Regions from separate parts of the Neobacillus sp. GCM10027624 genome, predicted to be linked through region 1. Evidence: riboswitches for the same ligand, from Rfam matches in the RefSeq annotation. Region 1 holds a riboswitch; each other region holds the start of a gene.
What was found. Region 1 has a riboswitch for glycine ahead of gcvT (glycine cleavage system aminomethyltransferase GcvT). Riboswitches for the same ligand answer to the same signal wherever they lie in the genome.

Region 1 (10,843 bases):
AACCAGGTCCGCCGCCGCCATGTGGGCCAGTAAAGGTTTTATGAAGATTTAAGTGAACAACGTCAAATCCCATGTCCCCCGGTCTTGCTTTTGAAAGAACAGCGTTAAGGTTTGCTCCATCATAATAAAGCTTTCCGCCTGCATCATGAACAATTTCAGCTAGCTCTACAATATTTTCTTCGAAAAGTCCGAGTGTATTTGGGTTCGTCAACATTAGCGCTGCTGTATCTTCGCCAACCACTCTTCTTAAATCCTCAAGGTCAACAAGACCGTTTTCATTAGACTTAACTGTAACGGTTTCAAAGCCAGCAATCGTTGCAGACGCAGGATTTGTACCATGGGCTGAATCCGGAACAATAACCTTTGTCCGGTTGAAATCACCATTAGCCTCGTGGAAAGCACGGATTAACATTAACCCGGTCCACTCCCCGTGGGCACCTGCAGCCGATTGCAGAGTTACTTCATCCATCCCTGTAATTTCGATTAAATGTTCCTGAAGGTCGTACATTAATTCCAATGCACCCTGTACAGAGTCTTCATCCTGAAGGGGATGAATATGAGCAAAGCCATTATAGCGGGCAACATTTTCATTAATTTTTGGATTATATTTCATCGTACATGATCCTAATGGATAAAATCCTGAATCAAGGCCATGGTTTCGTTTTGAAAGTGCTGTATAATGACGCATGATATCAAGCTCAGAAACTTCAGGAAGCTCAGGCTCATCTGCGCGTAAATATCCTTCAGGAAGAAGGTCATTTAATTCTAATTCCGGAACATCCATCTCTGGGAGGCTGTATCCGACTCGGCCAGGTGTACTAAGTTCAAAAATGAGCGCCTGATCTTGATTATGCATGCAAATCCCCCAATTCTTTTACAAGAGTATCGATTTCTTCCTTCGTTCTTTGTTCAGTCACAGCAATCAGCATATGATTGGTAAGTTCTGAATAATCACGACCTAAATCATAACCGCCAATGATTCCCTTTTGTAAAAGCTGTTTATTTATTTCTTTTACCGGGTGATTCAATTTAATTACAAATTCATTAAATGAAAAACCATCATTGACAATTTCAAAGCCTGCCGCTTTAAAGGCATTTTTCGCATATTGAGTCTTTTGCATATTGTTTGCTGCCATTTCACGAACACCTTTTTTGCCAAGAGCGGTCATAGCAACGGAAGCTGCAAGTGCGTTTAAAGCTTGGTTAGAACAAATATTTGAAGTCGCTTTTTCACGGCGAATATGTTGTTCGCGTGCCTGCAGGGTTAAAACAAAACCACGGCGTCCTTCGTCATCTGTTGTCTGTCCGACAAGGCGACCCGGAACTTTTCTCATTAGTTTTTCAGTAACAGCAAAGTATCCACAGTGCGGACCGCCAAATGCGGATGGAATACCAAAAGGCTGTGCATCCCCAATGACAATATCAGCACCAAATTTGCCCGGAGGTGTTAATACTCCAAGAGATAGTGGATTGCTTGATACGACAAACATTGATTTATTGGCGTGAATGATTTCTTCTAGTTCTTTTAATGGTTCGATTCTGCCAAAAAAGTTTGGATATTGAACAATAACTGCAGCAACATCGGCATTTACTAAGCCTTTTAATTCATTTAAATCTGTTAGACCGTCTATTACTGGTACTTCAACTACGCTTAAGTTCTGACCCTTTGCATAGGTTTTAAGTACGTCACGATATTCCGGATGAACCGCATTTGAAACTAAAATTACTTTTCGTTTTGTATGACCGGCACTAAGCATTGCTGCTTCAGCTAATGCTGTTCCGCCATCATACATAGAAGAGTTGGCAACGTCCATTCCCGTTAATTCGCAAATCATCGTTTGGAATTCAAATATTGCTTGAAGCTCCCCTTGAGAAATTTCAGGCTGATATGGTGTATAGGCTGTATAGAATTCTGAACGTGAGATAACATGGTCGACAATAACAGGCATATAATGGTCATAAACGCCTGCTCCTAAGAAAGAAACATTTCTTTTCAAGTCTGCATTACGATCTGCCATTTTAAGTAGTTCTTTCATTAAAGCAGGCTCTGATTTAGCAGCTTTAATGTTGTATTCACCTTTATAACGTACTTGCTCCGGGATATCGCTAAAAAGTTCATCAACGGAGGAAACGCCAATGGTTTCAAGCATTACTCTCTTATCTTCTTCAGTCATAGGTAAATAGCGATGTTTCATAAACCTAACTCCCTTCCATTATTTCTTTTCTTTTTTATAAAAAGGTGTTGGAATTACTTTTGCTTTTAAACGTTTTCCGCGAATTTCAACCTCAACTTCACCATCTAATTCGGCATATTGTGTTGGAATAAGTGCAAGCCCGATATTTTTCTTTAATGTTGGGGACTGCGTACCTGTAGTAACCTCACCAATGAGCTCTTCCCCTTTATAAACGGAATACCCATGACGTGGAATACCACGGTCAATCATTTCAATCCCAACCGTTTTTCTAGGAAGACCAGTTTCTTTTTGTTCTTTTAATGCCTCTTTACCAATAAAATCTGCTTCCTTATTTAACTTTACAGCGAAACCAATTCCTGCTTCTAGTGGTGAAATTTCAGGAGAAAGTTCTTGACCGTAAAGCGGTAAAACGGACTCAAAGCGTAACGTATCACGTGCGCCCAATCCGCAAGGAAGAACTCCTTCTTCCTTACCTGCTTCCAAAATAGCATTCCAAAGGTCAACCGCATCGTCTGACTTACAATAAATTTCGAACCCATCTTCCCCAGTATAACCAGTTCTAGAAACAAGGGCCGTTTTGCCATTAATTTTTACTTCCTGCTGAAATTTGAAAAAGCCAATTTGACTTAGGTCGGATTCTTTAACCAACTTCTGTAGTACCTTTTCTGCAAGTGGTCCCTGAATGGCCAGTTGAGCTGTTTGTTCAGACAAGTTTTTAAGGGTAACATCACCTTCAAGATGGTCTTCAAGCCACTTATAATCTTTTTCAATATTGGAGGCATTTACCACGAGTAGATAATGATTATCTTCCATTTTATAAACAAGCAAATCATCCACTGTACCGCCGTTTTCGTAACACATCGCTGTGTACTGAGCGCCGCCATCCTTCAGTTTAGAAACATCATTCGTCATCATTTTTTGCAAATAGGATAAGCTGTCAGGTCCTTTAACCTCAACTTCCCCCATATGAGATACATCGAATAAACCTGCTTTTGTACGAACGGCTTCATGTTCTTCCTTAATGCTTGAAAATTGGACTGGCAGCTCCCAGCCGCCAAAATCGATTGTCTTACCCCCGTATTGCTTGTAGGTTTCAAATAATGGAGTGCGTTTTAAATCAGCCATATTGAATTCCCCTTTTTCAGAAAATTTTATTAAAAAAATAACAAGATGGTGCGTAGAGAAAACATACCCATAAGAGACGTTATATCTCTAGAATAAGTTTTACATTTTTTCTAAGATATTTTTCCCCAGAAAAAAAGACAGAGCCCCCCCTTTTTAAATTAAAGAAGGTCTCTGTCCTTGCACCTGAAAGTTTACCGATATTGGCTTTCCCCTTTGGTGGCTCCTATATAACTGAAGCACTCTCCAGAGCTGCGTCAAACAAGAGTTCTTTTGCCTGAGAGATTCACATTTCTGTTTGCTCCTTCGGCGCTACACGAGTAGTCTCTCCCCTTGTTATCATCCGCATTTATAATATTTTCCATATGGGTAATACTAAAATAAATACATCTTCAAAATCATTTACTTTATTACAAAAATTTAAAACTTTCTAAGCTACTAACATCCTACCCTAAAATGATATTTTGAGCAATAGGTATCTGACAGAAAAGGAGCTGGAAAACCATGTCTGTTCACATAGAATTCGATTCCTCCTGGCAGGATGACTTTTTACATAGGATTGAACATGATGGTCCATGGGGAAATTGGGATCTTTTTAAACTTGCAATTGAGGTTGAAAAACATCTTGTCATCCCCGAATTTGAGGGACTGCAGGCACCCAGCCATCTGCCGCATTTAACTCCCCTTCCCCATCAGCTCGAAACAGCTAAACAAGTCATTGAAAACATGAATGGAAAAGCAATTCTCGCTGATGAGGTTGGGCTAGGTAAAACCATCGAAGCTGGTCTTATTTTAAAAGAGTACATGATTCGCGGTTTGGTTAAAAAGGTATTGATTCTAGTCCCTGCTTCCCTGGTTACACAATGGGCAATGGAACTAAATAGCAAATTTTTTATTCCGGCGATTTCGCAAAGAAAAAGTTATGTATGGGAACAATGTGATGTGGTGGTGTCCTCCATTGATACCGCAAAACGAAATCCGCATCGCGATATTATTTACAATCAAAACTATGACCTTATTATCATCGATGAAGCCCATAAGCTGAAAAATAACAAAACGAAAAACTATGAGTTTGTTCAAAATTTAAAAAAGAAATTTTGTTTATTGTTAACAGCAACCCCGATTCAAAACAGAATTGAAGAAATCTTCAACCTAGTATCCCTTTTAAAACCGGGGCATTTGGGAAGCGAGACAGCCTTTTATGAAAAATATAAACGGGACGCCCGTTCTTTAAATGATAATGAGCATTTAAAGGAATTAGTCAATAAAGTAATGATTCGTAATCGGAGAGCTGACACCGGGATTGAATGGACCAAAAGGCATGTTGAAACCATTCCAATTGAATTTTCATCATCAGAAAAAGATCTATATGAGGCCATTAATGATTTAAGAAGTGAAGGAGATTGGGTTCAAACAAGTGCCTTTTCTGTGATGACATTACAAAGAGAAGCATGCAGCAGCCGCGAAGCCGTTTTTTATACACTAAAAAACATGCTGCAAAAAAAGGAAAATCCATCTCCTGCCTTTGAAGAACAAATTAATTATTTGATTAAAAAAGTTGAGGCCGTCCAGCAAAACTCAAAAGCTGAAAAAGCGCTAGAATTAATTCAGAAGGTAAATGACAAAGTCATTATTTTTACAGAATATCGGGCCACACAATTATATTTGCAATGGTATTTAAAACAGCATGGAATTTCTTCCGTACCGTTCAGGGGAGGTTTTAAACGCGGTAAAAAAGACTGGATGCGTGAACTCTTTCAAAAGCATGTTCAAGTCTTAATTGCAACAGAAGCCGGTGGAGAAGGGATTAACCTTCAATTCTGTAATCATATCATTAATTTTGATTTACCGTGGAATCCTATGAGACTGGAACAGCGAATTGGCAGGATTCACCGTCTCGGCCAAGAAAAAGATGTGATGATTTATAATTTTGCCATCAAAAATACGGTCGAAGAACATATTTTAAAACTTCTATACGAAAAAATTGATTTATTTGAAAAGGTAATTGGCGAACTTGATGATATTTTAACAAAACTTGATTTTGGTAATATCGAGGACCATTTAATCGACATATTTGGGCAATCTTCTTCCGAAGGGGAAATGAGGATAAAAATGGAAAACCTCTCATCGATGATTGAGTTCGCAAGAGACATAAAGGAAGGAGATTCACATGCAGCAGCAGGAAATTCATAACTTTTTAATAAAGTATTTTGAAGCCAACGAATGTGAAATTGTCGAAAACCAACCTGGATATTTAACTACTCAATTAACGATTGAACTTGATAAAGAATTGATGAATCGCCCCTTTTACTGGCATTATCTTGAGAAAACAGGCGGAATTCCGAATCCGATGAAGCTTACCTTTATTACAGACCAACAGCGGGCACCTGATCATGTAAAAGGGGAAACCATATATTTGGGATCACCTAGATTGCATCAAATATTTACTTCTACAAAAAACCTTGCAGGTTATATTCGGCTTTATGAAAATCACAGCTTGCATAATAGACAAACACCATTATTACCTTGGCTTTGTATGAATGTGAAAATATCCTACCAGTGTGATCGAAAAAGAGATATTTTTAAATCGATTGGTTTGCAGCTAATAAATGGTCAAATGGTCGAAGATTTCCATGAGCGCTTATCGAAAATAAAGCTAACGCCCAAAATTCCGGATTACTCCTTTACCTTATCTCCATTAGTTAAACCAAAAAGCGGAATGACCAGAATTGAAAATTATCTAAGAAATGTTATTGATGGTGATGATCATACATGGGCAGAGGAAGCCCGTAAAAGATGGGATATGGACCGAAAGCTTTTAGACCATTTTTATGAGGATTGTGAAGAAGAAAATGAGAGCTACGAAACAGAAAAAAAAGCACTGCAGGAACAATATGAACCAAAAATTAATATCTCGTTTATCAACGGCGGACTGTTTTATTTGACAGAAAAAGCAATCTAAAAAGGTAAAGAAGCAGACATACATCTGCTTCTTTACCTTTTTCTTCTTCTTTTCATTTCAGAGTAAAAAATATAAGGAAGGATTCCGAACCACCGGTACCACAAGGATGCTTGTGCTTGCTTACGCTCTGTACGCATTCTTTTTCGTTCATCCTTTGGTTGGTCCGCATATTTTACAATGGTTTGCGTCATATATTTTACATAATCATTTGTTTTCATCGACACACCTGCCTTTATCCTTCAATACAAGTATGTCCATGTTTTACAAATTCAAACGACCTTTTTCAAGCTCTACTTTCTGCCCACTTGATAATCCTTTTTAATTTAATATCAAAATAGCCAATTCCAATAACAGTTATTCCTGAACTAAAACGGAGTGTGAAATTAACCTTTTGAACACTACTTATAGGAGCCTCAGCCTGATAATCCATCGCCCCGTTTATATACTTAAAAGATCCTTTTGTCTGAATGGTTCCGGTGGATGTTAGCATGTTTTCCACCTTTTTGATTGAGCTAAGGAAATAGTACTCTTCTTGCAACAGTATCGCAGTTTGATTTGCAACCTTCCTCTCAGCTAACAGCTGTTCAACACGTATGGATAAAAATAAGAAAAAAACAAGGAGGACACACAATGTAAGGGGATAGGTAAAGCCTGCCTGATTTTTTTTCATGGACTTGAATTCCAACTAATAAAGGAGTAGATAACAATTGAATATTGTTTTCCCCATGTGTCCTTTACAGTAACCTTTACAGCGTTATTTAATAGTACAAAAACTACATCAGATACATTTTGTAACACGATTTCATTTCCAGTACTATTAACCCTTCTTCGGACGTTAGTGCCGTACCTTTCATATTGAATGGTTTCTGCATCCTTCGTTAAAAATAGTCTTCCTGAAAGGACCTCTACCTTCATGTAAGATCGGACTTCCCTCTTTAATTGACTGCTAAAAACCTCCCACTCCAATGGTTGGTCTTCCCCTTGAATTGCTTTATTATTTAAAACTATTTGCATTAGTGGAGCCATGAAAAAGACAAGGATAGAAAATATGGCTAGGGCAAAGAGAGATTCAATCAATGTAAAAGCTTTTTCATTCTTGCATACCGCAAATTTCTGTTTTGGAAAGAAAGGCGGTTTCCTCAACATTTACACACACCTCTTTTTCTCCGGAAAATGCAGGGTCTTTCCAGCTGATTTTGTATTCTATTCCATCCTGTAATACAGAATAATTGGTGTCTAATTTTCCCTCGATAATTTTAGCCTCGAGTTCCTCATATACCAGCTGCCTGGCCATTTTTTCGATTTTGAGTTTTTTGGATTGACTGTTTAAATCAATGACAATCGGCATAAAAAACAGACACATCATAAACCAGGCCGATAGCGACAATAATAGCTCGAGTAAAAAGAAGCCTCTATTCTTCCGTGACATAAAACCTTCCCTTTCCAATCAAAAACGTAACACGATATTGCTTATCCTTCGTTACAATCGTGAACGAACCAAATTTACTTATATTTCCATCCGGTAGAAACCGAAAATATAACGATAGTGTCCCCGGATATACATGAATATCGTTTGAATAATATCGCTCGACCAGCCGTGGAAGATCATTGCGCTCATAAATATAATAGTTATATTCGTTTTCCGAAAAGCCTACATAGACCTCGTGTTGATGGGAAATAGCATATTGTTGGGCGAAATATAAGTCTGTTTTGAGCTGGGAAATGAAGGTTTCATCTTCTATACGATTCGCTTGTGGCTTTACAGAAAAGACAGTAATCGAGGATAGGATTAAAAAGATCGCGAGAACCAATAATGATTCGATTAAAGTAAATCCATTTTGGTTATTTTTCATTCAGACGTATTTGCCACCGCTACAACTTTTCCGTCGGCTTGTATTTCTACCTTTGTTTTTCCATCAGGACAGCCCTTTGCATCCTCTTTTAAATAATCAGCAGCAACTAAATCCTCAACACTTGTAGGCAGTTTTTTCTTTTCCATTTCATAAGCCTGAACTTGGGCCTGTACCATTTTCACAAATGCCTGACAACCTTTGTCATTGATATTTGAATTATGTTTTGTGATGTTCGGAATTGTGATAATTAACAATACAGAAATAATTAACATAACAATCATCATTTCAATTAGTGTAAAACCCTTTTGATTTTCAAATTTTTTCAGCATCTTTTTCAACCTCCAGTTTTTAAATTCCATCCATTAGATGGAACATCGGTAATAGAATAGCTAAATACATCGACACGACAAGAAATCCGATAAAAAGATATAAAATAGGCTGAATCATTTTAAAGCTTTTTTCAATTATTTCTTCCATTGTATTTACACAATGCCGGCTAAAAAATTGCAGTTCTTGTTCTAACTTTCCATTCGCTTGTCCATGCTTAACAATCATAGGAAATTCTTTTTCAAAAAAAGAAAATGCGGCTAAAATAGACTCGAGTTTTTCTCCGGTTACCAGCTTTTCTTTAATCTCCTTCCCAAGTTGGCTGTAAAAGGGTTGTCTGTGGTTCTTTTCAAAGAGCAGTAAGGCTTCAGAGACTGAGATTCCCCCTGCAAGTAAAAAGCTGAGCTGAATGGAAAAATAGTGAGTAAATAACAATCTGAGAACCCTTCCTGCAATTGGGAGACGAACTAACTGAGATCGTTGAAGAAGGATAGACATATTTCTGAAAACAAAAAAGTAATACATAGCTGCTAGAAGAAAAATAGTAAATATCCCCAATAGAATCTTAGGGAAATATTGGTCAAAAGCATAAATTACTTTCGTGAAAAAATTAGCCTCAAGTCCCATTGATTTAAAAAGGGTTGTAAACCTTGGCAGCAGTGTATTTTCAACAAAGACAAACAGAAAGCCGGTAATGAAAATAAGAAGCAGCGGATACTGGAGCAGTTTTAAGAGCTTCTGCAAATCCTTTTCCTTTACCAAAGCCATCCCGCTGCCTTCTAAAAGTGCCTCCGCAAAATTGCCGTGTTGTTCAGCAAAATAAACAAAACCAACTAAATCTTTGTGAAAGCCAAGCTTATCTAAAACCTCATGAAACGATAAACCAGTTTTTAAACCAATTAAGCATTTATGAAGCTCCTCCTTTCGATTAGTGGAAAGGTGAAGGGAAATGGACTCAAGAGCCTCAGAAATCGGATATCCTCTCGCCAATAATTCACCTGTTCTTTTTAAAAGGGTTGCTTGTTCATTTACCGTCCATTTACGATGTTTCATAATTGTATACCAGCCGTTCATATTCTGACTCTTTTATATAACCTAGTGCAATTCCCTTATTGATTACTTGATTGATCGTCTTATAGCGTGGTTCAATATTTTCCCCCTTTGCAGCCCTCATTGCTGATTGTAAATTCCTCCCTGATAAGAGTTCAAACACACTTGCTCTTTTCCATCTACCATATGAATAACAAAATGGCGAACAGTCGTCCTGGCAAAATGGACAGGTCAATTCCACCAAGCGCTGTGCCGTTACGGCAATAAGTGTTTGCTCTACTTCCAGCCAATTCACTCCGAATTCATGAAGCCGATAAACCGCTCCCTTCGCATCCCTTGTATGCATTGTGGATAGAACTAAATGCCCCGTAAGCGCTGCCCGAACAGCAATTTTTGCTGTTTCACTGTCCCTTATTTCTCCTACCATAATGATATCCGGATCATGCCGCAAAATAGCTTTTAATCCGGTGGCATAGGTGACCCCCGCTTTTTCGTTTACTTGGACCTGCAGGACGGAATCATAATTTTTTTCGATAGGGTCTTCTAGTGTAATGACGTTCCGATGGAATAAGTGTGCGGTTTCATTGAGGAGTGAATATAAGGTAGTGGTTTTTCCACTGCCTGTCGGCCCGGTAAAAATAATTAACCCGTGGGCGTGTTTAAGAAGGGCAAGTAATTTTCTCGTCATTGAAGGGAATAAGGATAGCTGGTGAAATGGAATCTGTTCTTGTTGAGGTAAAAGCCGGATAACAAGGCTTTCTCGATTGTTTGAAGGCAGGGTGGATAATCTGAGCCCCATCAATTGACCGTTGACATCGCAAAAAATTGAACCGCTTTGCGGGCGTCTTCTTTCCCCAATATCCATGTTTGCGGTAAATTTAAAATGTGAAATTAATTTGTCGCATTCTTCTTTTGGAAGGGATAATCGAGGAATAAGTTTATTCGTAAGGCGGATTTGAACGAGTGTATCATTCTTTCGCGGAATGATATGAATATCGGTTGCTTGGTTTCGAGTGGCATCTTTAATAATTCGATTGGCTAAAATTTCGATAGCGCTGACAATGAGAATAACCTCCTTTTAGTATTACTGCAGATAGGATAAAACATGTTTCAACAGGATTCCCCCTTATTTTTAATTTGTTAACCATTATTAGAATAACTCAATGGACACCATTCAGGTACAAGAATTTCGAGCTAAATATTACAAATTTATGACGATAATTGTGAACATTTTCTAAACTTATAGTGTTTATGTTGTTAACCTCATTCCCATGTTAGTATCGCTGTATTATAATGAGTGTAAATTATGGGGGTTCGAGGTGAAACCAGATGGA
Region 2 (10,843 bases), on a different contig from region 1:
CCGTGGATTCTAAGGGTTGCACTTGCCATTTTGTCTTTTGGTATTTTGGGAATATTGATGAAAACTTCCACCTATTTACACATTAATTCTGTAAATCTCCTTATTTCGATGTATGGCGGGGGCAGTGTGTATTTAGCGATTTGCAGCCTGTTGCAGAAAGAAAAATGGCGCCGGAATGAGGCGGGTGTAGGGGCAATGGTGGGAATCATTAGTGTTTTTGGTTATGCTGCTTATTTCTTTGCCTTACAGTTTGGAGCAGCCAGCATCGTTTTCCCAATTGTTAGTTTAAATTGTTTAATCGTCGTTTTGGCGGGTTGCTGGATTTATAAAGAAAAATTAAAGTTATATCAAATTATTGGTGTGTTCTCAGCAGTGCTGGGGATCCTATTAACAAAAATATAATTATGAAGTTAAAAGAGCAGTGGAAAATTTATTCCACTGCTTCTTGCATTAACCCACTAAACCAAGTTTTTTCAAGCCATTATAAATCCCTGAGTTTGTTACCTCTGTCGTCCTATGTTTCGCGTATTGAAAGAGATCGGGGTGGCCATTTCCCATCGCAAAACCTTCGCCCACACTCATTAGCATTTCCTTATCATTCATTCCATCACCAAAAGCAATCGAGCTCTCCTTGTCAATTCCAAGATGTTTTAAAACCATTTGGATCCCGATTCCCTTGTTTACTTTGTCCCTGATGACATCATAACAGTGCTTTAAGCCTTCCAGATGAACTTGGGATAAATGAATCCCATCTTCATTTTGATAAAGATCAGCATCGCCTTCCTTTAGATTCATCAGCGTTATTCCTAAAATCTGATTATCCAATGAGGCAGTGTAGCTGCTATTTTTGTGTATGTGGAATTTTTCAATAAACTGTGCAGCAATAGGAGATTCCAGATGGGTAAAGGCATTACTCTCGTTTGTATAAAGGACGGCTTCATGTTGATTTGCTTCAGCTATTTGCAGAAACTGTTTCACATTTTCCTCACTCATATACTCTTTAAAAAGATCTTTCTGATTGTAGACGGCATAGGCACCGTTGTAGCCAATAAAAGAATGAATTTTTAATTCCTCCGCAATTTTATCAAGCTCATGCAGTGGTCTCCCGGTTGCTAAAAAGACTTCAATTCCCTTTTCTTGGACAGTGGCAATTGCCTCCTTGGTTGAGTCTTCAATAGTATCATCCGGTCTGAGGATGGTTCCATCAACATCAAGAAATAAAACTTTGTAATTCGGCATGATTGGTACTCCTTTTTTTTGAATATGACATTAGTCTACCACTTTCGAATTAAAGAAGTCACATATGTAGAACATCGAAAAAATGGTTTATATTGGAAAAAAAGACCATTGACAAACCGACGGTCGGTTTGTATGATGATCTTATAAATTGGTAAAGGGAGGAAAAAGCTGTGAAGATTTCATCCAAAAAGAAATTGATTTTAAGTATTGCTTTCAGTATCGTCATAAATGGGGCTATTCCAGTATTGGTTTACAATCTGCTTTTAGATCATTTTTCAAGCTTTGTTTCATTACTTATAGCGACATTGATACCACTAGGGGATAATCTTTATCATCTTGTAAAGTATCGTAAAGCTGATGCTTTTGGTTTATTTATGTTAATTGGTTTTCTGCTAAGTTTAGCAGCATTTGTTTTAGGCGGAAATGAGCGGCTTATTTTATTACGGGAGTCAATGGTCACTGGTTTATTAGGACTCATTTTTATTGGGTCGTTATTTTTGGGGAAGCCATTGATCTATCATTTTGCGATTCGATTTAGTGCAAGTGACGAATCCGTAAAAAAGGGACAGTTTACAAAAAACTGGGAAGTACCGTATTTCCGTTTTGTACTTCGTGTCATGACTGCAATTTGGGGTATTGCTTTACTTGGTGATGCAGTGTTGAGGGTCATTTTGGTATTTGAACTTTCAATTTCTACTTTTTTAGCTGTTTCTCAAATTGTCTTTTATTGCGTCATTGGGGCAGCGATTCTTTTTACCATTATTTATCGCAGGTATGCCAAAAAACGGTTAGACCTAATCATTCATAATTAAACAAGCAGGGAAGGTAGTAATCATGACGAATTCAACAATTTACGATAATCCGAGCTTTCAGCATATTTTATCCACTACAGAAGAAATCATTTTAGAAAAGGGCTGTAGAAATACTACCTTAAAGGATATCATTGAAAAATCCGGACTTTCTAAAGGTGCCATTTATCATTATGTAGATAGCAAAGACGAATTATTTGGACTGATATTGAAATCGAAAATAACCGAAATGAATGAAAAATTTCATAAGACAATTACACGCTCGATTGAGGAAGCACATGATGGCAGCCGATTTGGAGTGGTTGGTCAATTTTTCCACTCGCGTCAAAATACGAAAGATATTGGCAATCTCATCTTTATTTATCTGCTAAGTCAGGAGAATGAAAAGGTAAAAAAAATTCTTAATGATCTTTTTAATTACAGTAAAGAGACGGGAACCCAATGGATCAAAATGGGTCAGGAAAATGGTGTGATTCCTCCAAATATTGATGCAGCGAAAATGTCAATATTGTTGATGACTTTTTCCTATGGGTTACGGGTAACGCAAATATTAACGTCTTCAGAAGAGGATAAAGTTGATATGAGTGATATTTTTCAACTTATTATGAAGACATTGTCTTAAAGAGTCTTCCTATGGGGGGATTTAGGTGCTATTTTCCATAAGGTTGCTGAATGAGGGCCTAAACTCACTGAGGTTACCTTAGAAAAGGCCATCATCCGGCATATGTAACTCTCATCATTTTTAATTTACTATATATATCTTTTTAATGTTTTTATACCATTGGGTAGGCATACACCAATCGCAAAAGCCTCTATAAATCCTGTATGACATCGTTCATAGAACGACCTCTCTATAGAAATAATATAAGTAAGCTATTAGAAGAAGAGAGGAATTCTATGTATAAATTATTAGTTCTTATCCTTGGATTTCTGCTTATCAGTTGTCCGGCAGAAGTGTTTGCACAAAAGAAGGTACCCATCTTAGTCTATCATTCCATTGCAGAATTTACAGGACACGGTCAAAAGGAATTATATGTAACCCCAGAGAATTTTGAAAAGCAAATTGGATATTTGCGGGACCATGGATTTACCTTATTAACGTTTGAGCAATGGCAGAATATTGATCTTGTTAAGAAGCCGATTTTCCTCACATTTGATGATGGCTATAAAAATAATTTGACTGCCTTAAAAGTCTTTCAAAAACTTCAAACCAATCAGTTTAAACCAGCTGGTACCTTTTTTATCATCACGGATTTTATTGGCCGCACGAACCGTTTATCGTCAAATGATTTAAAAACGCTCTCTAAATCCGGTTTGATTTCTATCCAGTCTCATACCGCGACCCATCCAGATTTGACTAAAACAGAAAAGCTGGACTCAGAATTAAGAGATTCGAAAAGGGCATTAGAAAAAATAACTGATAAAGAAGTGATCGCGATTTCCTATCCTTTCGGGAATTTTAATCCTAGGGTTGTGACGGAGACAAAAAATTATTATCTTTTTGGATTAACTACAAGTCCTGGTCCTTATATCAAACAAGGAATTGAAAACGAACACTATCTTCTTCCAAGGACATATATCAAATATTCCACATCATTAGACGATTTTGCAAAAATTGTAAATATGGATTAAGGCGGTTACGAAAATCGTAATCGTTTTTTTAGGGTTTTAATGGGACAAACGCGGAATATGCTTTAGATAGGGGAGGGATTGTGTTTATGGCTGCTACAATCAGTGTGTGGGAAGAACATTTATTTTGGACTGAAATTCTTTATGATCATGCGATTTTTGTACGGGACCATTTATCAGTGGAACAAGTACAGGAAGTTTCGATAGCAAAAAGGTTTATTCAATCATTTGCTAATTTAGAAACGAGTCTTGGAAAAATTAATCCGGCGTTGGATTATCGTTCTAGTGAGTTAATTTCGTTTGCTAAACAAGCCTATCCAGTCGCATATGAGTATTACCGTTTTGAAGGCCATTTGCAAAATTTGCGGATAAAAAACGAGATCAATCTTAATTTATCTCCTACTTATTTGAACGGCACGCTAAATGAAAATCAAGAGTATTTGCGGTTGCTATCCTTTTATGTAAATGGACAGGAGCCGGTTTCGCTGCGTTTAGACCAATTATTGGATTTATGGCTGGAGGATCAGCTTGGCCATATTATTTTATTAAGAAATGTCACAGATCCAATAGAGTTAGCGGTTGATCGGCAAACAGACCTATATGCACAGAGATTTCAAATGTTTATTTTACAAAACCATCATGTAAAAGGGTTTTTAAGATTTACAGAGCAAGGGTTTCCTAGACAGAGAGAATTGGCATTGGAGGTAGGAAAGACGGTTATTGAAATGAATGGGTATATAAGGTCGGTGGTTGAAAAATATCAAGGAGACCGGATCTTAAATAAAACGACTTTACGGTTTTTGGAGCATCATTTTCCGGAGACCTGCTATTTCGTGAAAAAATTAGCGGAATTCGCTCCTGAGCTTCAAGCCGAAAGCACAAATTGCTCTTTGAGGAAGCCATCGTTTAATTAGATTTTTAGGAGAGGTATCCGACAATGGGTGAGAGTTATCCGACAATAGGAGAGGGTCAAACGACAATAGGAGAACATCTCCAACAATTGTCGGACCCTCATCCATTTTGTTTTAATTAATCAGTGCCTGCAGCGGAGCTGGGATTCTTCCTCCGCGATTAATCAGTTTTTGGGAGCTAAATGGGTTCACTCCGATGACAGGTGCTCTGCCAAGGAGGCCGCCGAATTCGACCATTTCGCCTTCCTTTTTTCCCGGAACCGGAATTACCCGGACGGCGGTCGTTTTCTTATTGATCATCCCGATGGCAGCTTCATCCGCAATCATTGCTGAAAGAGTTGAAGGAGCTGCATCGCCTGTTATCGCAATCATGTCTAGACCAACAGAACATACGCAAGTCATCGCTTCAAGCTTCGATAAATTTAGTGCGCCATCGATAATACCGCGAATCATCCCGTTATCTTCGCTGACGGGGATAAAAGCGCCGCTTAATCCACCTACATAAGAGCTCGCCATGGCACCACCCTTTTTCACAGCATCATTCATTAGTGCAAGTGCTGCAATCGTCCCGTGCGTTCCCACTCGTTCGAGTCCAATCTCTTCAAGAATTTCGGCAACACTATCATTTAAAGCATTTGTTGGGGCCAATGACAAATCCATAATCCCAAACGGAATACCAAGCCGGTTGGCTACCACTCTGCCTATCAGCTCACCGGCACGAGTAATTTTAAAGGCTGTCTTCTTGATAATTTCAGAAACCTCGCCTAGGTCAGCATCTGGGTAGCGTTTCAATGCGCTCAAAACAACCCCTGGACCGCTTACACCAACATTGATGACTGCTTCGCCTTCCCCTGCTCCATGAAAAGCTCCAGCCATGAAAGGGTTATCCTCTACGGGATTACAAAAGACAACAAGCTTCGCACAGGCAATCCCGTTTTGATCCTTCGTTCTTTCAGCCGCCTCTTTAATAATAAAACCCATTTCTCTAACGGCATCCATATTAATCCCTGTCCGGGTGGTTGCAACCGAAACAGAAGAGCAAACACGCTCCGTTACACTCAGTGCTTCCGGAAGGGCTTTTAACAATGTTTCGTCACCCTTTGAGGTTCCTTTATGAACAAGTGCAGAAAAGCCGCCGATAAAATCAATTCCTAATTGTTTTGCCGCTTTGTCAAGCGTTTTCGCGAGCTCTACAGTTTGTTCCGCTGTTGCATTGCCGAGAATTTCAGCAATCGGTGTAATGGAAATTCTTTTATTTATAATTGGAATTCCAAATTCCTTCTCGGTTTCCTCGGCCACTTCTCTTAAGTTTTGTGCGTATTTCGTGATTTTTTCATAGACTCGCATATTCATTTTTTCAAAATCAGAATCGGCACAATCCCGGAGGCTGATGCCCATCGTTACCGTACGAATATCAAGATTTTCCATTTGAACCATGCGAATCGTCTGTAGGATTTCATCCATTGCAATTGTCATAATAACGATCTCTCCCTTTTACACGCGGTGCATCGCTTGGAAAATTTCCTCAAGCTGAATGTTGATTTTTAATCCCATATCTTCACCGGCAAGGGTCAATTCATTCCTTAATCTATTTAAATTTACCTTTCCGGTAACATCAATAATCATCATCATGGTGAAAAAATCCTGTAGAATCGTTTGGCTGATATCAAGAATGTTCATGTTGTTGTTTGCAAGAATGGTTGTTACCTTTGAAATAATTCCTACCTGATCCTTTCCAATTACACTTACAACTGCTCGTCTTCGCTCCATTTCTTCCACCTCTATGAATAAAATAAAAAAAAGATTGGATAGATCCAATCTCACGGTAAAAGAAGAGTGTGTAGTTTTATGTACAACTTTCTCTTCTGTCCTTTTGCCTGAGATTGTGAATCCTTCGGCGCCGCAAATGCGCGGTCTCTCCAGAAGCTGCTCCGGTTATAGTGTGATCCACAACCATCATAGCCTGCTATATTGAATTAAACAAATCTTATCAAGGAAAAAGATTTCAGTCAATAAGAAAAATATGTAGAATTTGTGTGGCCGTTGTTCGAGCTTAGCATCATAGCCAAAAACTCACTCCAACATGTGAACTCCTAACCAGAGTATTTTAAGCCCGGACAACTTTGACCTACAATAAAGATAATAACCGGAAACGATTAAAAACGGATGAAAAAAATGTTAACAATTTGTTAAGTCTTTGTTGATTTAAAAATAATTATATTGTAAACGGACAGAAATTATTATGTAAACAAACACCGCTATACTAAGATATAAGACTAAAAGGCGGTGGTTTTATGGAAGAGACACTAGTAAAATCATATTTACAAAAATCATTGGAAGAGTGGAAAGAGGATATATCCAATTTCCTTGGTGAAATCGACAAAGAATATGAAGAGGTAGCGCAGGAGTTAAAGGTATATTCATATAAATATAACATTACGAAACAAGTGATTCAATCAACGGTAAATGAGGAGATCATCGAAAGTATTCGGCAAATGTACCATAAACCTTTTGAGGAAAGTTATAACCAACTAAAGGTGTACATACGAGATCTTGAAGAGAAACGAAAGGTTTTTCAAATGTTTATCCAAAAAATTGATGAAGTCACTCGGAAAGAATCAGCTAAATTGAATGTTTCATAGGTAAGAAGATATCCCGATGGAAGCAGCTTTTACGATATAAAGCTGCTTTTTATGATGTATAAGAACTTGAACCCGCATTCCTTCACCTTGCATATATTGATTAACAGATAGAGGAGAGGTGAAGCAGATGATCACCGCCATGATCGGCAGTAAAACCTATACACTGCCAGAAAACCTGGAGGAATATTTTCAAAGATTTCGTTCTCAAGTGATCGGAATCAATCATGAATATGAAACGCCCTATGGAAAAAAGCAAATCATTTATACGGACTGGACGGCAAGCGGGCGTCTTTACCGTCCAATCGAACGGAAAATATCTGAGGTATTTGGACCATTTATGGCAAATACCCATACTGAGTCCAATACAACGAGTTTAATGATGACCGCTATCTATAAACAATCAAAAAAGATTATAAAAGAGCATGTAAATGCGGATGAACGGGATTCGCTTATTCTTGATGGCTTTGGGATGACCTCAGTTATGAATAAATTTCAGAGAATCTTAGGGTTGCGGGTCCCCGAACAGTTAAGAGGGTATTTGCAAATTCCTGAAAAAGAGCGCCCCGTTATTTTTATCACCCATATGGAGCATCATTCAAATCAGACTACGTGGCTTGAGACCATCGGGGAGGTTGTCATTTTAGAACCTAGCTCAACCGGAGAGATTGATGTTCCGCAATTGGAGGAGCTTCTCCAGAAATATCGTGAACGTCCATTGAAAATAGGGTCTTTTACGGCTTGTTCGAATGTTACGGGAATTCAAACCCCCTATCATCAATTAGCAAAAATCATGCATCAACATGGAGGATTATGTTTTATCGATTTTGCTGCATCTGCACCGTATGTCAAAATCGATATGCATCCGGAAGATCCTTTAGAAAAGTTAGATGCGATATTTTTCTCGCCGCATAAGTTTTTAGGAGGGCCGGGAACAAGCGGGGTATTAGTTTTTGATTCAAGGCTTTATTCAAATCAGGTACCGGACCATCCGGGGGGAGGAACTGTACTATGGACCAATCCCTGGGGGGAGCATCATTATTATCCAGATATTGAACTCAGAGAGGATGGAGGAACACCTGGAATTTTGCAAGCAATTCGCACAGCCCTTTGCGTGAATTTAAAAGATCAAATGGGCGTTGGAAATATATTAAAAAGAGAAAAAGAGCTGCTTGGAATCCTATTACCACAGCTTGAAAAAATTCCAACCTTTCACATATTAGACGGTCATTTAAAAAACCGTTTAGGAATTATTTCTTTTTACATTGAAAATATCCATTATAATTTAATTGTTCGTTTGCTGAATGATCGTTTTGGCTTTCAGGTCCGGGGTGGATGCTCATGTGCCGGAACATATGGTCATTATTTATATCAGATTGATCAACCTGCTTCAAAGCAAATAACAGATAAAATTAACCATGGAGATCTATCTACAAAACCTGGCTGGGTCCGATTTTCCTTGCATCCGATTATGACAAATGAGGAAATTTGGTTGTTTATTCATGCAATAAAAGAAATTATTGCGAATATCGAGGTTTGGAAAAAGGATTATGTTTACGATCCGGCGAGTAATGACTATTTCTATATACACCATATTCGCGAGGATATGGCACCACTGTTCCGGTTAAGTGATTGATTTAAATCGGAAAAACTGCCTTTCGACCATTTGAAAGGCAGTTTTTTATTGTAAATGGATAAAGTTCATTAATACAGGAATGAGGGAAAAGCCAAAAATCAGGGTAATCCAAGCAGCAAAAATCATTGCAAGCGTTGAAAAGGTTCCTTCTTGTTCACCATATTCCATCGCTTTATTCGTTCCAGCACCATGTGCAGCCATTCCAAGTGCAAGACCTTTGGCAATAGGCGTTTTTATCGATAATCCCTTCATCACCATCGGGCCCACAACACCACCAACTACTCCAGTCAATATGACAAAAACGGTTGTTAAAGTAGGCAGTCCGCCGATTTCCTTTGATACTTCAATGGCAATAGGTGTCGTAATGGATCTTGGCAGGATACTTACAACAAAATCTGAATTTAAATGAATAAGTTTAGAAAGCCCCAATGAAGAAAAAATGGCGATCAAACATCCGGTTGTAATACTGATTAAGATGTTTCCAATATATTTTTTTATCAAAGGATAATGCTTATAGATCGGGATTGCAAAAGCAACTGTTGCTGGTCCAAGCATATAAGTAAGAATATTCGTAGACGCTAAATAGGCATCTGCGGAAACATGCATGATTTTAATTAGTCCAATTAATGCAAGCGGCGCAATCAATAATGGATGGAATAATGGAAAAGTCCATTTCACGTAAGCCTTTTTAGAAAAGCAATAAAGTATATACGTAATCGCTGTGAAAAAAATAATTTTCATAGCGCATCACTTCTTCTATGATTATAGATTTTTTCAGAAACAAATGCGGTTGTTCCCATAACGATAATCGTACTAAAAATGATTAAAGCAATCGTTTCAATCCCTTCAATGCCCATGATTTCTTTATAATTCACTACTCCTACAGCAGATGGAACAAAAAAGAGCAGCAATTCGGCGAGCAGCCATTTTCCGCCTTGTTCAATCCACTCAAGTTTTATCACTTTTAGCTTTAATGCGATAAATAATAGGATTAAGCCAATCATGGATGCTGGAATGGGGCCGTGGATAACCGACTTGATTGCCATTCCAAGTATAAGAAATAAATAAATACATGCGATTTGTAAACAAATTTTCAGTAGTTTCATCCTAACAACCTTCCTTGAAAAAGCATCATTTGTTATTACTAGGTAATGTTACGATGAAGTTAGTTATTCGTAAAATACATATTTGGAATCAGATGCATTACTTTTAGTTATAATGAAACAGCTGCTTTGCACTGAGAATAAAATTTATAAAGGTTCGAGAGGCGTATGATATATAACGCCCTTTTTTCGTAATCACGGCTAGCTTCCACGGAATGACTGGGCGCAGTTTTATAATTTTAATTTCAGGATTAAGGACACGGTGACAAATAGAATCGGGAAGGGCGGTTACGCCTAAATTGGCCGCAACCATTTCCGACATAAAATCCCATTGAGAGCTTTTATATAATATTTTCGGTTCGAAGCCTTGATTAATACATTCATCACGGACGAATTGATGCAAAGCGAATTCCTCACTGTAAAAAATAAATTCCTCATCTTTTAATTCATGGAGGTGTACCATTTCACGATCTGCAAAGGGATGATCATAATGAACTAATAATTTCAATTCCTCCTCGACAATTGGATACAGATCAAAATCTTTTTCTGAAACAGGAAGGACTGCCACTCCTAATTCAAACTCTCCCTCTTCAATACTTTTTACGACTCTTGCTCCCCCATATTCAGTTATATTGATATGTACATTCGGGTAGGTTTTGTGGAATTTTGCCAAGACTTTTGGAAAAAAGAGACTGCCAATGATAGGAGGGATGCCGATGTGAATTTGCCCTCTTGATAGATTGGTCATATCATTAAGGGTTGTAGACATTTCATCCATTAACAGCAGCATTTTCTGAGCATACTCCATGACAATTAAGCCTGCGTCTGTGATATCACTTGTTTTATTTGAGCGAATGATGAGTGGAATGCCGAGCTC
Region 3 (10,843 bases), 400 kb from region 1:
ATAGTGCCTTCATCTGTCCTTTTTTTGTTGTGAAAAAGGAGGCAAAGGAAATAGGTGGACTTACTGGAAAATTATGAGGGTGTATTCACGGTTTGAAAAAAATTAGGAAAAGAGGGGAATCAATGCAAGAACAAAAATTAGATAGAGGTTTAAAGAACAGGCACGTTCAGCTAATCGCCATTGGCGGAGCAATAGGAACGGGGTTATTTCTTGGGGCAGGAAAATCTATTCATTTGGCAGGACCTTCGATTTTATTTGCTTATATGATTACAGGTGTCATTTGCTTTTTAATTATGCGTGCACTTGGCGAACTACTCTTAACCAATTTGAACTATCATTCATTTGTTGACTTTGTGAGAGACTATTTAGGTAATATGGCAGCCTTTATCACTGGTTGGACCTACTGGTTTTGCTGGATCTCCATTGCCATGGCTGACTTAACAGCGGTTGGTCTTTATACCCAATATTGGTTTCCTAATGTACCACAGTGGATGCCAGGATTAATTGCCCTTGTTATTCTGTTAGTTATGAACCTTACAACTGTTAAACTTTTTGGTGAAATGGAATTTTGGTTTGCATTAATCAAAGTAATTGCCATCTTGGCTCTAATCTTCATCGGTCTTGTCATGATTATTAAAGGCTTTTCTACTAATTCAGGGCCGTCTAGTTTCAAGAACTTGTGGAGCCATGGCGGCATGTTTCCAAATGGAATAAATGGGTTTATTCTCTCATTCCAAATGGTCGTGTTTGCCTTTACAGGGATTGAACTTGTTGGCCTTACAGCGGGCGAAACGAAAGATCCGGAAAAAGTTATCCCAAAAGCAATCAATAATATCCCAATCCGTGTTTTTATTTTCTACCTTGGCGCACTATTTGTAATTATGAGTATTTATCCTTGGAATGCCATAAATCCGGCGAAAAGCCCATTTGTCCAAGTCTTCGTAGCGGTTGGTATCGCAGCTGCTGCCGGTATCGTTAATTTTGTCGTGCTTACATCCGCGGCTTCAGCTTGTAACAGCGCTGTCTTTAGCACAAGCCGGATGGTTTACTCACTGGCCAAGGATAAAAATGCACCTGTACCATTCGCAAAACTTACTTCACGAAAAATACCTTCAAATGCATTATTCTTTTCAACTGTTGTCATTCTCATTGCCGTAATTTTAAACTATATCATGCCGGAAGGAGTATTTACACTAATTACAAGTATTTCTACGGTATGTTTCATCTTTATTTGGGGAATTACTGTCATCAGTCATTTAAAATACCGTAAAGTAAGACCTGATTTGGCAAAAGTAAATAAATTCAAGTTGCCGTTTTATCCCGTTTCCAATTACTTAATCCTTGCTTTTCTTGCATTCGTTCTTGTTGTCCTTGGGTTAGCGGAAGATACTCGTGTTGCCTTGTTCGTAACTCCTGTTTGGTTTATTATGCTAATTGCTATTTATAAGGTACGGAATCTAAAGGAAAATCATGCAGATCCAGTGAATCAGGAAAAGATTGCAGAAAATTAACAGCAAACGATAAAAGATCTTAATTACCTTTTGTTGTTATCGCTTTCAAAAATTATATAAAAAAAGCTTGACGTGAATTATGTTAGCGATTATTCTGAAAATAATAATAAATAGAGCGGATGACGGTTGTGGGAGAGTGCAATTTAACACGCCACCGAAGGAGCAAGTTCCAAAAAGACCCTTGGAATAAATCTCTCAGGTAGATGGAACCATAACTGGACGCAACTCTGGAGAGCGCATAATTAATATGCCACCAAAGGGGAAGGTTCTTTTCGTAAAAGGAACTAAACTCTCAGGTAAAAGGACAGAGAAGGGTAGAGCAATCTTTATGCTACCCTTTTCTGTCCTTTTTTGCGTGCAAAAAAGTGAGTGTTTCTATCGATTTACTTGGAAATAAAAATCTTCAGTAATTAGCAAGATAAATTCCATGTTTGAAACATCAAAGGGTAGTTGAACCATTAAAAGGAGGACTAGAAATGGGATTACAACAAAATGATTCAACTATTTTTGAAGCAATTAAGAAAGAGCAGGAGCGTCAGCATCAAACATTGGAGTTAATCGCTTCTGAAAACTTTGTAAGCCAAGATGTATTAGAAGCAATGGGAAGTGTGATGACGAATAAATATGCTGAAGGCTATCCAGGAAAGCGTTACTATGGTGGATGTGAATTTGTTGATATAGCAGAAAATACAGCGATTGATCGCCTAACAAAGCTGTTTGGAGCAAAATATGCAAATGTTCAGCCACACTCAGGTGCACAAGCAAATTTTGCAGTATTCTACGCATTGTTGCAGCCTGGTGACAAGGTCATGGGGATGAACCTTTCACATGGCGGGCACTTAACTCATGGGAGCCCTGTTAGCGTTTCAGGAAAATGGTTTGAAATCGTCTCCTATGGTGTGAGAGAGGACACTCAATTGATTGACTATGATGAACTAGAAGAGATTGCAAAAAGGGAAAAACCAAAATTGATCATTGCGGGGGCAAGTGCTTACCCTAGAGTAATTGATTTTGCACGCTTTAGACAAATTGCTGATCAAGTTGGTGCAAAATTCATGGTGGACATGGCACATATTGCAGGACTTGTTGCAGCTGGTCTTCATCCATCACCAGTTCCATTTGCCGATGTTGTAACAAGCACTACGCATAAAACGCTCCGAGGTCCGCGCGGCGGAATAATTTTAACCAACGATGAAGACATCATAAAGGCCATTAATAAATCAGTGTTCCCAGGGATACAAGGCGGTCCGCTCATGCACATAATTGCGGCCAAGGCCGTTGCTTTCAATGAAGCACTGCAGCCAAGCTTTAAGGAATATGCAAAACAGGTCATTGAAAATGCAGCAACACTTGGCGAAACATTAAAAAATGAAGGTGCTGCCCTTGTTTCTGGGGGAACGGATAATCATATCGTTCTTTTAGATTTACGTCCGTGGAATTTAACAGGAAAAGAAGCAGAAAAATTATTAGAAGAAGCGGGCATTACCGTAAATAAAAATACGATTCCATTTGACCCGGAAAAGCCGTTTGTTACGAGCGGGATCCGGATGGGAACAGCAGCTCTGACAACACGCGGAATGAAGCAGGAAGAAATGGTGCAAATCGGGAAAGTCATTGCCGCTGTTCTGAAGAGTAAAGGGGACAAAGTCGTGCTTGAGAAAGCAAAGGAAACAACAAAAACGATTTGTGGAGCCTATCCGTTATTTCAACAAGCTGTAACAGTGTAAGAAAGGGGAAAATTGGGATGGAATTTCAGAGTTGTTTTGACATTATCGGTCCGATAATGGTTGGACCATCAAGTTCTCATACAGCTGGAGTGGTATCAATCGGAAAGTTTATCTACGAATTGTTAGGCGATTATCCACAAGAAGCAAATATTGTATTTTATGATTCATTTGCCGAAACCTATCAAGGTCATGGAACAGATAAGGCACTTCTCGGAGGATTACTTGGGATGGATACTGATGATTCACGCATTAAAAATTCATTGGAATGGGCTAAGGAATCTGGCATGCAGTACCAATTTGAATTTGCGGAAAGTTGTGAGTATTACGATCATCCAAATATAACAATTGTAACAGCAAAGTGCGGCGATTATGTTGTTAAAGTTGGCGGAGTATCACTCGGCGGCGGCTTATCCAAGATTTTTATGATTGACGACGAGATGGTTCATATACGTTTGAGTGCAGGCGAAGATTTTACAGCCCTTGCTCGTCATTATCAACCAATTAGGAAAGAACTTATGGAGGCAATATGATGGATATTCAGTCCATGAGAGAGCTGATCGAAGCTTGTGAAAGAGAGCAAAAAACAATTGGCGAAATGATGTTGAAGATAGAAGCAGAAAAAACAGGTAGAGACAAAGAAGTCATTATTGCCATGATGGAAGAGCGTTTGCTCAAAATGAAAGAAGCTGTCGACAGCGGTATCAAAGATGACTCCGCTGCACCAAGTGGAATTTCCGGTGGTGATGCCGTGAAAATGTATGAATACATGAGTCAAGGAAAGGCTCTGTCAGGAAATTATATAAGTAATGCAATGGCCTTTTCATTGGCAACCTCTGAAGGTAATGCCCGGATGGGGGTCATAGTAGCAACGCCAACTGCCGGAGCAGCCGGCATTTTACCTGGAGTTTTGTTTTCACTTCATAAAAATGATGGTACGCCTTTTAAAGATTTAGTTATGGGCTTGTTTACAGCAAGTATGCTCGGGTTAGTCATTGCAAACCGTTCCTTTATTTCTGGAGCAGCAGGAGGGTGTCAGGCTGAAGTAGGATCGGCAACAGCCATGGCTGCCGGAACAATCGTTGAGCTAAAAGGAGGCACACCACAACAAGCCGTGAATGCCACTGCTATTGCCATGAAATCACTTTTGGGTTTGGTTTGTGACCCGGTGGCTGGCCTTGTTGAAGTGCCTTGCATTAAACGAAATGTGATTGGGACTTCCATTGCGTTTTCAGCAGCCGATATGGCCCTTGCCGGGATTGAAAGCCGGATTCCTTGTGATGAAGTCATTGAAGCGATGTATAGGGTTGGGAAAGATATGCCTAGGACACTTCGGGAAACAGCTCTTGGAGGACTGGCAACGACAGAAACAGGTAAACAGGTAAAGGAACGGCTTTTTTGTAGGAAATTATAGGAGGTATAACAATGGGGATCGATACAGCATTAAAACAAACACCACTTTTTGAAACTTATGGTAAGCATGGTGCGAAGGTTATTGACTTTGGCGGCTGGGCACTTCCGGTACAGTTTTCCAGTATTTTAGATGAGCATGAGGCGGTCCGAATAAAGGCAGGACTTTTTGATGTCTCACATATGGGTGAAGTGCTCATTGAAGGAAAAGATGCAGAGAGTTACATTAACTACTTGGTTACAAACGATGTAACCAAGCTTAGCATCAATCAAGCACAATATACCGCAATGTGCTACCCAGACGGCGGAACGGTCGATGATTTATTAGTATATAAATTAGACAATGAAAAATATTTACTCGTCATTAATGCGGCTAACATAGAGAAAGATTTTGACTGGATGAAGCAACAGGCAAAAGGGGAGATGACGCTCCAAAATATTTCGAATGAAATCGCTCAGCTTGCCATCCAAGGTCCAAAGGCTGAAAGTATCGTTCAAAAATTAACTGACATCAATTTATCAGAAATTGGCGCATTTAAATTTGCTCAACATGTCAATCTAGACGGGGTAACAGATGTACTTGTATCTCGCACGGGTTATACAGGAGAAGATGGTTTTGAACTATATTTAGCTGCTGATCAAGCGGAAACCCTTTGGGAAAAGCTTTTAGATGCAGGAAGTGAGGACGGCTTAAAGCCATGTGGACTTGGAGCACGTGACACACTTCGATTAGAAGCACGTCTGGCACTTTATGGTCAAGAACTGTTAAGTGATATCAGTCCGCTTGAAGCAGGAATTGGCTTTGCCGTAAAACTGAAAAGAGAATCCGATTTTATTGGGAAGGCTGCACTTATCGCCCAAAAAGAAGCCAGTTTAAAACGAAAGCTTGTAGGGATTGAAGTAACTGGACGAGGGATCCCGCGTCACGGTTATAAGGTAGTTTCAGAAGCTGGAGAGGAAATCGGTGTTGTTACATCTGGAACCCAATCACCATCTTTAAAGAAAAGCATTGGACTTGTTTTAATTTCTGCGGAACATGCTGAAGTGGGGACACCATTAAAAGTGGAAATCCGTAACAAGCTGATTGATGCCGTTGTTGTGAAAACACCATTTTATAAAAGAGGTTAATAGAGTAATAAAGATACTCTGGCAGACTCTCAACCTGGGGTAAGGCATAAAGGCTGATTAAACAAACATACTTAAAAGTGATTTTTAAACTTATTAAATTCTAATTAACAGTTGAAGGGAAGAAAATATTATGACACAAGCAATTGCAACTTTACTATATAGCAAGGAACATGAGTGGGTTTTAAAGTTAGACGGAAATCGAGTACGAATCGGGATTTCTGATTATGCACAAAAACAGTTGGGAGATATTGTATTTGTGGAAAATCCGCAAGTGGATGATGAAGTAACAGCGGATGAATCAATGGGAACAATCGAATCGGTTAAAGCCGTTTCTGAAATTTTCGCTCCTGTATCGGGTACTGTAGTCCGGATCAACGAAGAGTTAGAAGATGCTCCTCAGACAATTAACGAACATCCATTCAGTAAAGGCTGGTTGGTAGAAGTGGAAATGTCGGTTCCAGAAGAGCTTGAATCCCTTTTAAATGAAGATGAGTACAAAGCATTTATCAATGAAGAAGGAGAGGAATAAGATGGCGAATACTTATAGATATCTCCCTGATACGGAACAAGATAAAAAGGAAATGCTCGATTTCTTAGGAATGTCTTCAATTGAAGAATTATTTGAAGATATTCCATCTGAACTTCGTTTAAAAGGTGAATTAACAATTCCAGAAGCGGATCCAGAACCTATTTTAATGAAAAAAATGAACCAACTTGCTGCAAGTAATTTAAATGCAAATCAATATCCAACTTTTCTAGGCGTGGGTACATATGATCATTACATTCCAAGTGTTGTTGATCATATGATTTCACGTTCAGAATTTTATACTGCTTATACACCATATCAACCAGAAATCAGCCAAGGGGAATTACAAGCAATTTTTGAATTCCAAACGATGGTTTGTGAGTTGACAGGAATGGATGTGGCCAACTCCTCCATGTACGATGGCTTTACATCACTTGCAGAAGCGGCCTCACTTGCTATTGCTTCTACAAGACGTTCAAAAGTAGTGATTTCAAAAGCTGTTCATCCTGAATCACGTGCAATTTTAAACACTGTTGCAAAGGGTCAAGAATATTCAGTTGAAGAAGTAAGTCTTGCTACAGATGTAACAGACTTAGAACAACTTAAAGCACAAGTAGATAAAGACACGGCTGCTGTTATTGTTCAATATCCAAACTTCTTTGGTTCTATTGAAGATTTGACAGCAATTAAGAATATCGCTGATGAAGTTGGTGCTCTTTTCATCGTAAGTTCAAACCCACTAGCATTAGCTCTATTACAATCACCTGGTAAACTTGGAGCAGATATTGTTGTCGGAGATATGCAGCCGCTTGGTGTTCCAATGTCCTTTGGCGGCCCGCACTGCGGATATTTTGCAGTTAAACAAAAATATATGCGTAAAATTCCAGGACGTATTGTAGGGCAAACTCATGACGAACAAGGAAGACGAGGATTTGTATTAACCTTGCAAGCTCGCGAGCAGCATATTCGCCGCGATAAAGCGACTTCTAATATTTGTTCAAACCAAGCACTAAATGCTCTTGCCTCTTCTATTTGCATGTCAGCATTAGGAAAGAATGGTGTTCGTGAAATGGCACAGCAAAATATTGAGAAAGCTGACTACATGGCAAAGTCTCTTCAAAACAAAGGCTTTAACGTTTTAAACAAATCATCATTCTTCAATGAATTTGTTGTAGAACTTCCACGCCCGGTTAAAGAAGTAAACACTAAACTTCTTGAATCAGGGCTCATTGGTGGGTATGACTTAGGAATTGATTACGGATTTGACAATCAAATGCTGATTGCGGTAACAGAACAACGTTCAAAAGAAGAGATAGACAAATTTGTAGAAGCATTGGAGGCTGTTGTAAATGGTTGAATATAATGATCTAATTTTTGAAATCAGTCGTTCAGGTCGTGTAGGTTACAGCCTTCCGAAAAGTGATGTTGAAAGTGTTGATTTACAAGATAAATTTCCAAAACATTTAATTCGTGATGAAGCAGCAGAACTACCTGAAGTATCTGAGCTTCAACTTGTTCGTCACTATACTGCACTTTCAAATAAAAACCATGGGATTGATAATGGATTCTATCCTCTTGGATCTTGTACGATGAAATATAATCCGAAAATTAACGAAGATGTGGCACGACTAACAGGGTTAAGCCGTATTCACCCATATCAACCAAGCGAAACTGTACAAGGTGCATTAGAGCTTTTATATAATCTACAAGAAGAGTTAGCTGTAATCACTGGTATGGATGCAGTAACATTACAACCTTCTGCAGGTGCTCAAGGTGAATGGACTGGATTAATGATGGTTAAAGCTTACCATGAGCAAAAAGGTGAAGTTAGAAAGAAAGTTCTTGTTCCAGACTCCGCTCATGGCACAAATCCTGCTAGTGCGAGCGTTGCAGGATTTAAGACAGTAACGATTCCATCAAACGAAAATGGATTAGTTAACTTAGATGAATTAAAGAAACATGTTGATAGTGATACCGCTGCATTAATGTTAACAAACCCTAATACACTTGGTTTATTTGAACAAGAAATCGCAGAAATTGCTGCTGTAGTTCATGAAGCAGGCGGATTACTATACTATGATGGTGCGAATGCCAATGCGATTTTAGGAAAAACAACTCCAGGATCAATGGGCTTCGATATCGTGCATTTAAATCTTCACAAAACATTTACGGGTCCACACGGTGGTGGAGGTCCTGGTGCAGGTCCTGTTGGTGTTAAGGAATTCCTTCTTCCTTATTTACCTGTACCACGCGTTGAAAAAGACGGTGATAAATTTGTGTTGAATTCAAATTATCCATTATCTATTGGTCGTGTAAAAGGCTATCATGGAAATTTTGGAATTTTGGTTCGTGCATACACTTATATTCGTACATTGGGACCAATAGGATTGCGTGAAGTTTCTGAAGGGGCTGTCCTTCATGCGAACTACCTTCGTAAAAGACTTGAGCCTTATTTTGATGCACCATATTCACAAATTTGCAAGCATGAATTTGTATTATCCGGTTCAAGACAGAAGAAGCTGGGGGTCAGAACACTTGACATGGCCAAACGTCTGCTTGATTTTGGATATCATCCGCCAACCATCTACTTCCCGCTAAATGTTGAGGAGTGTTTGATGATTGAACCAACAGAAACAGAGTCAAAGGAAACAATGGATGCATTTGCGGATGTGATGATTCAAATTGCCAAAGAGGTAGAAGAAAACCCAGGTATCGTATTAGATGCACCACATACAACGGTGATTGGCCGATTGGATGAAGTACAGGCAGCGAGACAACCAATTTTACGATATAAAAAAGAGGAATCGGCAGTAAAAGAAAAAGAACCTGTAAACGTATAAAGAAATCTTCCATCTGTGCGGGGATACCTCCGCACAGATAATTTTCACGTTTAGCAGATTATATGTTCCGTTCATAGGAGTGAATAAGATGGCAACTGAGTATGTACGTAAACCGGAATGGCTTAAGATAAAATTAAATACGAATGATCAGTATACTGGCTTAAAATCGATGATGCGTGAAAAAAGGCTTCATACAGTCTGTGAAGAAGCAAAATGTCCGAACATTCATGAATGCTGGGCATCGCGAAAAACGGCAACCTTTATGATTTTAGGAAGTGTATGTACACGTGCCTGCCGATTCTGTGCCGTTCAAACAGGGCTTCCGACAGAGCTTGATTGGGAAGAGCCAGAGCGCGTGGCAGAATCAGTGGAGTTGATGGGATTAAAACATGTTGTGATTACCGCGGTTGCACGTGATGATTTAAAAGATGGAGGAGCCGGGGTTTTTGCTGAAACGGTAAGAGCTGTAAGGCGACGTAATCCATTTTGCAGCATTGAAGTCCTACCATCTGATATGAATGGTAAATATGAAAATTTAAAAACCTTAATGGATGCAAAGCCAGATATTTTAAATCACAATATTGAGACAGTGAAACGTTTATCACCAAAAATTCGTGCCAGGGCTACATACGAGCGATCCCTTGAATTTTTACGGCGCGCAAAAGAAATGAATCCTGCTATTCCAACAAAATCAAGCATTATGATCGGACTTGGAGAAACGAAAGAGGAAATTATCGAAACAATGGATGATCTTCGCGCGAATAATGTGGACATTATGACTATTGGACAGTATTTGCAGCCTACTAAACAACATTTAAAAGTACAAAAATACTGGAGTCCGCAAGAATTTGAAGAACTAAAAGTAATCGCCATGTCAAAAGGTTTTAGTCATTGCGAAGCGGGTCCGCTCGTTCGCTCCTCCTATCATGCAGATGAACAGGTCAATGCAGCAAAAGCGAATGTGCGATAAGGGCAAATAGGAGAAAAGGAGGGGCATCCTATGAAGTTAAAAGTAACAGAAGCGGCGATAGACAAACTTAAAGAGATGATTGAGACGGAAGGAAAAATTCCCCGGATTGATGCGGATGTAACTGGGGGCTGCGGGATGTCGGTTAAGTTTTCAATTGTTTTTGATGAACCGCGTCGAAACGATTTATGCATTGAGATGGATGGGATACAAATTCGGCTGGATCGTTTTACTAAACGCTATTTAGATGAAGAAACAGAAATTGATTATCAAGTTGAACAGGGGTTTCTAGTTGGAGACAGCTTTACCTCAAGTGCTTGCGCAATTGAAATCGATTAATGGGATTCTGAATATGCCTTAAAATGCAAGGAGCATCCCCTGATTTTTATTACTTATAATCAAAGTTTTCCGGTAGGTATTATTGGTGTTGTTATGGTGGAAAGGAGAAACGAAAATGACAAAAGAATATGATGTTGTTATTATCGGCGGCGGGCCTGGAGGATACGTGGCTGCCATTCGTGCATCTCAATTAGGTTTAACAGCAGCGGTTGTTGAAAAAGGGAAAATCGGTGGAACATGCCTTCATGCTGGGTGTATCCCAACCAAAGCCTTATTAAGAAGTGCAGAATTATATTCTCAAACAAAAAATGCAGAGCGGTTTGGGGTAATTGCCCCTGAAATTGGACTTGATTTTTCAAAAGTACAAGCTCGGAAAGAAGAAATCCAGGAACGTCTTT

Region 2: linked by a shared signal. The riboswitch ahead of ACFQZ9_RS24035 (ACT domain-containing protein) and the one ahead of gcvT (glycine cleavage system aminomethyltransferase GcvT) in region 1 are both predicted to bind glycine.
Region 3: linked by a shared signal. The riboswitch ahead of glyA (serine hydroxymethyltransferase) and the one ahead of gcvT (glycine cleavage system aminomethyltransferase GcvT) in region 1 are both predicted to bind glycine.

Annotation. Positions count from the first base shown of each region.
Region 1 is NZ_JBHTHD010000011.1:423,898-434,740, reverse strand. It holds gene gcvPB (aminomethyl-transferring glycine dehydrogenase subunit GcvPB) at 1-856, opposite strand, end outside; gene gcvPA (aminomethyl-transferring glycine dehydrogenase subunit GcvPA) at 849-2,195, opposite strand; gene gcvT (glycine cleavage system aminomethyltransferase GcvT) at 2,214-3,320, opposite strand; glycine riboswitch at 3,573-3,660, opposite strand; gene ACFQZ9_RS18450 (DEAD/DEAH box helicase) at 3,822-5,510, shown strand; gene ACFQZ9_RS18445 (YqhG family protein) at 5,488-6,279, shown strand; gene ACFQZ9_RS18440 (YqzE family protein) at 6,312-6,497, opposite strand; gene comGG (competence type IV pilus minor pilin ComGG) at 6,563-6,949, opposite strand; gene comGF (competence type IV pilus minor pilin ComGF) at 6,946-7,425, opposite strand; gene comGE (competence type IV pilus minor pilin ComGE) at 7,370-7,708, opposite strand; gene comGD (competence type IV pilus minor pilin ComGD) at 7,692-8,132, opposite strand; gene comGC (competence type IV pilus major pilin ComGC) at 8,129-8,461, opposite strand; gene comGB (competence type IV pilus assembly protein ComGB) at 8,481-9,512, opposite strand; gene comGA (competence type IV pilus ATPase ComGA) at 9,499-10,578, opposite strand.
Region 2 is NZ_JBHTHD010000014.1:33,535-44,377, forward strand. It holds gene ACFQZ9_RS24000 (EamA family transporter) at 1-402, shown strand, start outside; gene ACFQZ9_RS24005 (HAD family hydrolase) at 451-1,239, opposite strand; gene ACFQZ9_RS24010 (VC0807 family protein) at 1,410-2,051, shown strand; gene ACFQZ9_RS24015 (TetR/AcrR family transcriptional regulator) at 2,074-2,670, shown strand; gene ACFQZ9_RS24020 (polysaccharide deacetylase family protein) at 2,946-3,680, shown strand; gene ACFQZ9_RS24025 (DUF2935 domain-containing protein) at 3,767-4,591, shown strand; gene ACFQZ9_RS24030 (PFL family protein) at 4,703-6,064, opposite strand; gene ACFQZ9_RS24035 (ACT domain-containing protein) at 6,083-6,358, opposite strand; glycine riboswitch at 6,444-6,521, opposite strand; gene ACFQZ9_RS24040 (hypothetical protein) at 6,883-7,230, shown strand; gene ACFQZ9_RS24045 (aminotransferase class V-fold PLP-dependent enzyme) at 7,358-8,863, shown strand; gene ACFQZ9_RS24050 (LrgB family protein) at 8,909-9,604, opposite strand; gene ACFQZ9_RS24055 (CidA/LrgA family protein) at 9,601-9,969, opposite strand; gene ACFQZ9_RS24060 (LysR family transcriptional regulator) at 10,073-10,843, opposite strand, start outside.
Region 3 is NZ_JBHTHD010000011.1:28,713-39,555, forward strand. It holds gene ACFQZ9_RS16355 (amino acid permease) at 123-1,511, shown strand; glycine riboswitch at 1,729-1,829, shown strand; gene glyA (serine hydroxymethyltransferase) at 1,988-3,238, shown strand; gene ACFQZ9_RS16365 (L-serine ammonia-lyase, iron-sulfur-dependent subunit beta) at 3,256-3,768, shown strand; gene sdaAA (L-serine ammonia-lyase, iron-sulfur-dependent, subunit alpha) at 3,768-4,649, shown strand; gene gcvT (glycine cleavage system aminomethyltransferase GcvT) at 4,661-5,773, shown strand; gene gcvH (glycine cleavage system protein GcvH) at 5,904-6,302, shown strand; gene gcvPA (aminomethyl-transferring glycine dehydrogenase subunit GcvPA) at 6,304-7,656, shown strand; gene gcvPB (glycine dehydrogenase subunit 2) at 7,649-9,139, shown strand; gene lipA (lipoyl synthase) at 9,228-10,109, shown strand; gene ACFQZ9_RS16400 (iron-sulfur cluster biosynthesis family protein) at 10,140-10,445, shown strand; gene lpdA (dihydrolipoyl dehydrogenase) at 10,561-10,843, shown strand, end outside.